2 regions of the Fusobacterium sp. SYSU M8D902 genome follow, and region 2 is predicted to be linked to the other one. Evidence: riboswitches for the same ligand, from Rfam matches in the RefSeq annotation. Region 2 holds a riboswitch; the other holds the start of a gene.
What was found. Region 2 has a riboswitch for lysine ahead of ABNK64_RS09180 (Na+/H+ antiporter NhaC family protein). Riboswitches for the same ligand answer to the same signal wherever they lie in the genome.

Region 1 (4,440 bases), on a different contig from region 2:
GTTTTGATACATATATGCTACTATACCTGTCAATAACTCTGCTGATACATAATCACCTCTTGATAATCCACTTCCATCGTCCATGTTCAATACCTTTGTATCTATACCCTTCTCTTTCCAAAACTCCTCTATATTAACATCTTGAAGTTTTAACAATTGGAATAGATGTTCTGTATAGTGGTTATCACTTCTTTTTAATAGAGTTCTTACCATCTCTTTTATTGGTGCAGATTTTGTCACAGCTAATATCTTCGGATTTTTAGCTCTTTTAGATGTATCTCTAGCTGTTTTTACCTTTCCATTGACCTTTATGTTTGCTGAGTTTAAATTACTTTTTAAATACTCACCTAAAAATAATCCTGGATTAGGAATATCACTCTGTACTACTATCTTTGAGTTCTTAGGTACCTCTCCAGTCAAAACTCTCTTGTTCTCAAGTGGTAAACCTCTAACAGAAAAATCTCTACGTCCTTTTGGTGATATCTTCAATCTATTTTCAAATTTCAATCCAGGAATCTTAGGTTTTACCTCTAAAATTTCAACACCTTTCTCTCCAGAATTTAAAGTTAAAGTATATAGGTTGTCAAAGACACTTATTCCATAAACTCCCTGTCCATAGCTAGTTCCAAAATCCTCTAATAACCATTTTTCTTCAACTCCAACATATCCAAAAAGATTATCTATTACAATTATATCCCCTTTTACTCCCTTTATACCTGCTGATTTTATCTTGGCTATCCAATCATTTATAAAAGCCATTCTATCTATCTTTACACCATCAGATCCAAGAGTTGGGTCTCCACCACCTATTATATATATATCCCCTATCAATATCCCTTTAGGGTCTATCTTTCCATCATATAGTAGCTTTGTTTCTAGTTTTGTATCTGCTCCTAACTTCTGAATAGCTGTAGATGATGTTATCACTTTCATTATTGATGCTGGAGTTACAGCTCTCTTCTCATTATATGAAGCCACCTGTTTTCCCTTCTGTAAATCAACAATACTAATTCCTATATTGCTATACTGTAACATCTCTAGGTTAACAAATCTTTCTACTGCTCTTTGCTCCCTTGTTTGAGTGATTTTTTTCTCTTGAACCTCCTGTTTTTTCTCCGGCTTTACCTCTACTACTTCATTTTTTACCTCTTCAACAACCGTTTCTACTGGTTCAACTTTCTCCTGTTCAACTAACTCACTCTTTACCTCTTCAGAACCCTCATCTTCCTTGTAAAACTCACTCTCCAGCTCATTTAATATTTGCCCCGGTGCTTTCACTTCATTTTCTGTTGAGATTTCCTCTACTGCTACATCTTCATTTTTTAGAATATCAACTGGTATATGTGTATTACTACAACCTGTCAATAAAACTAAAGCTAGTACAAAACATTTTAATTTTACCATCTTCTTCTCCAAATTATATTTTTATGCAAACATAATTCTACAAATCCATACTGCTGTTAATAATCCTGCTAGGTCTGCTAATAGTCCTGCTAATACTGCATGTCTTGTTTTTCTTATGCTTACTGCTCCAAAATATACTGCAAGAACATAAAAAGTTGTTTCAGTTGATCCCATCATAGTTGAAGCTATTCTACCTATTAATGAATCTGGTCCATAAGTTATCATCAGATCATTCATAACTCCTGTAGCTCCTCCTCCAGATAGAGGTCTTAAAATTGCCATTGGTAATACCTCTCCAGGCATACCTATTATTGAGAATACTGGATCTAATACTTTCAACATTATATCTATACATCCAGAAGCTCTAAATATTCCTATAGCAACTAACATAGCAACTAAAAAAGGTATTATTCTTATAGCTGTATTAAAACCTTCCTTAGCTCCTTCACAAAATACTTCATAAACCTTTACTTTTTTTACAAAGTAAGCATATCCCACTATTATTAATATAATTAAAGGAATTGCATAAAGTGATATACTCTCCATTATTCTTACAAACATATTTCTCCTCCTAAATTCTACTAAAATTTTAATATTATTTCAATCTCTTTTATATTTTTTCTCTTCTATATGCTGGTAATTTCTCTAAAAACTTACAAGACACTACTGCTACTATAGTTGAAACAATAGTTGCTATTATTGTTGGAGCTATTATTTCAGTAGCATTTGCAGATCCTGCTGCCACTCTATAAGCTATAGTACTTGATGAGATCAGTGTCACTGAAGATGTATTTATTGCTAAAAACATAACCATTGAGTTTGTCGCCTCATCTTTATTATCATTTAATAGTTGTAACTCTTGCATTGCCTTTATTCCTAATGGAGTAGCTGCATTTCCCAATCCAAAAAAGTTTGCTGCCATATTTGCAACTATACTTCCCATTGCAGGATGATCTGCTGGTACTTCTGGAAATAATTTTACCATTAAAGGCTTCATTGCCTTACCTAAAGCTTTTACCATTCCAGCTTCCTCTGCTACCTTCATAAGTCCCAGCCATAGAGCCATAACCCCTATCATCTCCATAGATAGTGTCACTGCTGTACTAGCACTAGAGATAGCTGAATCTGTTACTGCCTGTACATTCCCAGTAAATATCCCAACTAAAATTCCAATCACTATTAAACCACACCATATTGCATTAATCATAAAAATCCTCCTCTAAAATTTAATTTAAAATAAAAAAATCACAGCTGAACTGTGATAATCTACTAAGTATCCCTCTAGATAGTACTTCATTAGAAACTAATGACAAACACTATAAATATTGTTTATAGTGCCAATAAAAAAGTTCAGCCCTCTTTTTTACTTCAGCAAATTCCCCTTTCAAAGTATCATAACGCCTGCCAAGCTATATACTCTTACTCTTGTCCTCTGCTCTCTATCTTTATTCAATTTATATTGTAAGTATACTATAATTACCGTTTTTTGTACAATATATTTTATATATAGAGATATTAAAAAAAATATTTTATTTAGATTTACAAAATATTTATTGACAATAACAAAATATATGCTATAATAATATTGTCATAAGACATTTCCTTAAATTACATTTTAATTTCTACGTATAAAGAAGTCCTGAGGCCGAAGGGGCTTCTTTATCGTTTTTTGGACTTTATAATTATTTGATATTATAAATAAAAAACACCTCTACTATCTAGAAGTGTTTTTTGTATCTATTTTATAAAATAATCTAATTTTTTACCTATCTCTTCACACGCTATTTTTATCTCTTCAACTATTAATTTTAACTTCTCCTCTGTCAAATTATCTGGAAAACATGGACAACTTATAGCTGCTACAATTCTATTTCTATTGTCTAATATTGGAAGAGCAACTGCTTTTATATTATTGGAATGTTCCATATTGTCATAAGAGATTTTTTGTAAATTGATTTTTAATAATGCTTTTTTTAAAATCTCTCTATCTATAATTGTGTTCTCTGTATACTTAGGGAGTATCTTAGGTAAAAGTTTATTCAATCTATTTTCACTTAACTGGCAAATAAGTAATTTACTAGCTGCCCCTGCATGAAGTGGAAATATTGCATTCTCTGAAACTGAAACCTTTATTATATCACTACTCTCAACAGTTGAAATGGTTCTTATCTTATCATTATCCAACACGCTTAACTTAAATGTCTCTTTAAACTTCAATGAAAGTGCTTCTAAATATGGATAGGTTACATTCTTCAAGAGAGTATATTTCTCATTTCTATTTGAAAAAAAGTAAAATTTTTCTCCCAATGTATACTCTTTATCCTCAAAATTTAAATATTTCAAATTTGTCAATACTTCTAACAATCTATTCACTGTAGCTTTAGAAAGTCCCAAATCTTTTGCTATGGAACTTTGAGTTGCAGAGTATTTATAGTATAAATAGTTAAATATCTTATCTGCTTTATCTATAGCTGGAACCTTTGATTTTTCACTCAACTTACTTCCTCCTGATATAAACTCTTTCTTTTATTACCTTCTATCTTATAATAACATATTTTCAGATTTATTTTAATAATTTTACTTCAAAAATCTTCAATTTTCCAAAAAACAGGAAAAAACTACCCTGTATCAAAAGTAGTTCCCTCCTGCTATATTGTTAAATTATTTTTAGTTAAATATTAATTATCTGTTCATCTCAGATGTATTTCCATTGTCATGGTCTGCTATAATGCTCTCTACAAGAGTTGAATCAGCACAAGAAATATCTCCAACTATCGTATTCTTTAAAACAGAGTTAGCATTTCCATATTTCATTGCTCTTTCTGCCTCATTAAAGTGTAGGATTCCATATAGTACTCCTGCTACATAAGCATCTCCACTTCCTATTCTGTCAACTATCTCAATATTTTCATAAGCTCTTTCTGAATAGAATGTATCTGACTTTCTATCATATACTAATGATGAGAAATTATGAGATTTAGGAGAGTTTACAACTCTTTGAGTAGAAGCTATAAATGATAGATCATACTCTTTTGC
Region 2 (4,440 bases):
AGAGATAGGTAGGAGAATTTATTACAAAGGAGTACCATCTTTTGTGTGCCTCCCATTGCTCCCTCTCTTTTTCAGGAAAATATTTTTTTACATAATTCAAGTGAATATAATTATATAAGTTTTGGATATCCTTCTCTTCCATTTTTCTCAGTATTATCTCTATCAAAAAAACCACCTTATTGTTAGTTTAAAACTACTCTGTATATTTTTTTCTTACCTATTTTTAAAACAAATTCTCCATCTGTAAATAGCTCATCTGTTATCTTCATTGCAAAATCTGCAACTTTATTATCAGCAACTGTCAATCCATTTTGTGTTACTAGCTTTCTTCCCTCTCCCTTTGATTTTATAAGCTTGTTCTCTACTAAGAAGTCTAGTAACTCCATTCCAACTCTATCTTTTGAAAGCTCTATTGATGGTACATTGCTCATATCTCCACCACCGAATGCTCCCTCTGCTCCCTGTTGTGCTTTTAAAGCTTCCTCTTCTCCGTGAATCAATTTTGTAACTTCGAAAGCTAATACTTTCTTAGCTTGGTTTATCTCTGCTCCTTCAAGTGCTCCCAATCTTCTTACTTCATCCATAGGTACAAATGTCAATAGTGCTAAACACTTCTCAACGTCAGCATCTGCAACATTTCTCCAGTATTGATAAAACTCATATGGAGATGTTTTAGCTGGATCTAACCACAATGCTCCTTTAGCAGTTTTTCCCATTTTCTTACCTTCACTGTTAGTTAAAAGAGTACAAGTCATTGCAAAAGCTTGTTTTTGCTCTTTCTTTCTTATTAGCTCTACTCCTGCTATCATATTTGACCATTGGTCATCTCCACCAAGCTCCATTGTACAACCATATTTTTTATTTAATACTAAGAAATCATAACCTTGCATTAACATATAGTTGAATTCTAAGAATGATAATCCAGCTTCCATTCTTTGCTTGAAACACTCAGCAGCCAACATTCTATTTACAGAGAAGTGTGCTCCAATATCTCTTATAAACTCAACATAATTTAATCCTAATAACCAATCAGCATTGTTCTCTAAAATTGCTTTTCCATCTGTAAAATCAATGAATTTTTCCATCTGTTTTTTTATACAAGCAACATTGTGGGCTATTGTTTCCTTTGTCATCATCTGTCTCATATCAGTTCTTCCACTAGGATCTCCTATCATAGCAGTTCCACCACCAACTAATGCAATCGGTCTATGTCCATGCTGTTGCATATGAGCCATAAACATCATTGCTATAAAGTGACCTACATGTAAACTATCTGCTGTTGGATCAAATCCAATATAAAATGTAACTTTCTCTTTCCCAAGTGCTTCTCTTATTTCATCTTCATGTGTAAATTGTTTGATGTATCCACGCTCTAATAATACATCTACTACGTTTTTATTTTCCATTTTTTCTCCCTCTATTTTCAATTATATTTTTTTAATATTTTAACATAAATATTCCTCTTTTTAAAGTCCTTAAAAGCTTAATTTTATTTGAAAAATATACTTTCTCTCTACTTTTTGTAAATTTTTTTTACTTTTTTTCTTATTTTTATATTGACATTCAGAAATAAAAGATCTAAAATAAGATCAAGAGTTCTAAGAAAAGATAGAGGTTGCAGTTTTCATTATTACTTTAAAAGACTATGTTTGTGCACACTTTTAAAGAAAAGGGGAAATTGCCGAAAGATGTATAAAAGCACAAGTTTATATATCTTGGGACGTCATATAATATATGGCGGACTGTCACAAATCAGTGGAGTGCTATCAGAATGGAAATGTTTTTATAGTTTTTTTGTTCACTTAGCAAATCACTTTCGCTATCTATGTATTAAAACCCAAATTTTAAGCAGTTGAGGAGGAAAGTTTTGTGAACAATTATTTTTTTAAAAAGTTTTTTTCATTTCTTTTATTATTTTTTACCCTTTCTATTTGTCTATTCGCTGACAATGGTACTCAATATACCCCTGCTTTATACGGGACATTTTGGGCATTAGTTCCACCAATTATCGCTATTGTACTCGCCTTGATTACAAAGGAGGCTTATAGTTCTCTTTTTATTGGAATTGTTTCAGGAGGAGTTCTTTATGCTGGTGCTAATCTTGAAAAAGTTACACTTCATGTTTTAAATGATGGTTTAATAGCAGTTCTCAGTGATTCAAATAACGTTGGTATAATAATATTCTTGGTTATTCTTGGAACAATGGTATCCTTGATGAATAAAGCTGGTGGATCAAAGGCTTTTGGAATCTGGGCAAGTAAAAAAATAAAGAGTAGAGTTGGAGCTCAACTTGCTACTATCATTTTAGGTTGTCTTATCTTTATTGATGACTATTTCAACTGTTTAACTGTTGGTAGTGTTATGTATCCAATTACAGATAAGCATAACATATCTCGTGCTAAATTGGCATATCTTATAGATGCCACTGCTGCACCTATATGTATAATAGCTCCTGTTTCATCTTGGGCTGCTGCTGTTAGTGGTTTTGTTCCAGGAGAGGATGGTTTTGCTATTTTTATCAAGGCTATTCCTTACAATTTCTACGCTTTATTCACTATAATTATGTTGATTATGATTGCTGTTTCAAACAGTGATTATGGACCTATGAAAACTCATGAACTCAATGCTTTAAATGGAGATCTCTTCTCAGATGGAAGGGAGATTGTTACTCCAGAAGAGTTAAGTGAGAAAGATTCACATGGAAGTGTTTTAGATCTAGTAGTTCCTATCATATTTTTAATCATATTCTGTATCACTGGTATGATATATACAGGTGGTTTCTTTGCAGGAACTAATTTCATTGAAGCATTTTCAAATAGTGTTGCTTCACAAGGTCTTGCAATTGGAAGTATGTTTGCTTTAATCTTAGCAATTATATTCTATGTTGTTAGAAAATCTTTAACTTTTAAAGAGTGTATGGATTCTATCCCAGATGGATTTAAGGCAATGGTTCCAGCTATATTGATTTTAACATTTGCTTGGAGCTTGAAAGCTATGACTGATAGTTTAGGTGCTGCTCCTTATGTAGCACATCTTATGGAAAATGTAGCTGGTGGACTTGTAAATATGTTACCTGCTATAATCTTCTTAGTTGGTTGTGGACTTGCCTTTGCAACTGGTACATCTTGGGGTACTTTTGGAATATTGATTCCAATAGTTGTTGCTGTATTTGAAAATGATCCACAGATGATGATTATTTCAATCTCAGCTTGTATGGCTGGAGCTGTGTGTGGAGATCACTGCTCTCCTATTTCAGATACGACTATAATGGCTTCTGCTGGTTCTCAATGTAACCACGTTGCCCATGTATATACACAGCTACCTTATGCACTCAGTGTAGCAGCAATATCTTTCGTATCATATGTTATTATTGGTTATACTAAATCTTGGTTAATAGCTTTTCCTGTTGGAGTCATTGGAGTTATTACCCTACTTCTTTTAGCTAGAAAAAGAGCTAAAAATTAATTAGCCCCTAACCTAAATATTTTATATAAATGAGATAAGGATGGTCATAGTTATTACCCACTAATAACTTTTCCATCCTTATTTCCTTTTAATCTCTTTTATTCTCTTTTTTTAAAGTTATACCAATGGACATCAATAGTCCACCCCATACTACAAAACAACCAAATACCATCATCACTATTGCACTTATATTCACTTCAATTCACCTCTTTCCATCTCCCAAGCTCTTCTATAGAAAAGTGTTGCACATATGACCATCAATAGAATAGTTCCCCAACCAAAAACAAGATTTCCAAGTGTTAAATTTTGAATACCTTTTATTAAATTTGTTATAACTGTTATTCCTAAAATGGTAGGAGTTACATATTTTAATAGAATATCAAACCATCTTCCAATTTCAAAATCAGAATATTCATTAGCTTCCTCTCTTATCTTCTCTATTCCATAGTATCTACATACTAAAACTGTTTCAACTAGCCCCAGTGTAGCTATTATATAGTTTCCTACATGGGAATCAACTATATCCAATATATAGTTAAAACCTGCATAAGTTGAGAAAGCTGCACTTCCAACCAAACCTATTAAAGAGATCACTCCAACCAATCTCTCTCTACTTATTTTGAATTTATCTAAAGCCCCTGTTGCAAATGATTCTAGCATAGATATACTTGATGACAATCCAGCTATAAATAGACAGAAGAAAAATATAAATCCAATAATTCCCTGTAAAAATTGATTGGCTGTTATTGCTGATATGGCTATTGGAAAGGCTATAAAAGCTATCCCAGCTCCACTTCCAAAAGAGTTAAACTCAACTCCCATACTATTTACCAAATATCCCAATGTAGAAAAAACTGTTATTCCAGATATTATATCAAATGATGCATTTGCTAAAACTGTTATAAATGAACTGTTAACAACATCCCATTTCTTAGGAACATATGAACCATAAGCAATCATAACTCCAACAGCTAA

Region 1: it holds a riboswitch for lysine, as region 2 does, so the genes downstream of both, ABNK64_RS04470 (nucleoside recognition domain-containing protein) here and ABNK64_RS09180 (Na+/H+ antiporter NhaC family protein) in region 2, are expected to answer to the same signal.

The regions. Positions count from the first base shown of each region.
Region 1 covers NZ_JBEFNA010000007.1:30,507-34,946, forward strand. Annotated here, with positions in the region: gene dacB (D-alanyl-D-alanine carboxypeptidase/D-alanyl-D-alanine endopeptidase) at 1-1,404, opposite strand, end outside; gene ABNK64_RS04465 (spore maturation protein) at 1,426-1,965, opposite strand; gene ABNK64_RS04470 (nucleoside recognition domain-containing protein) at 2,015-2,611, opposite strand; lysine riboswitch at 2,683-2,854, opposite strand; gene ABNK64_RS04475 (IclR family transcriptional regulator) at 3,142-3,900, opposite strand; gene ABNK64_RS04480 (sugar kinase) at 4,087-4,440, opposite strand, start outside.
Region 2 covers NZ_JBEFNA010000028.1:3,734-8,173, forward strand. Annotated here, with positions in the region: gene ABNK64_RS09170 (GNAT family N-acetyltransferase) at 1-166, opposite strand, end outside; gene tyrS (tyrosine--tRNA ligase) at 183-1,406, opposite strand; lysine riboswitch at 1,602-1,774, shown strand; gene ABNK64_RS09180 (Na+/H+ antiporter NhaC family protein) at 1,870-3,465, shown strand; gene ABNK64_RS09185 (methionine/alanine import family NSS transporter small subunit) at 3,554-3,661, opposite strand; gene ABNK64_RS09190 (sodium-dependent transporter) at 3,658-4,440, opposite strand, start outside.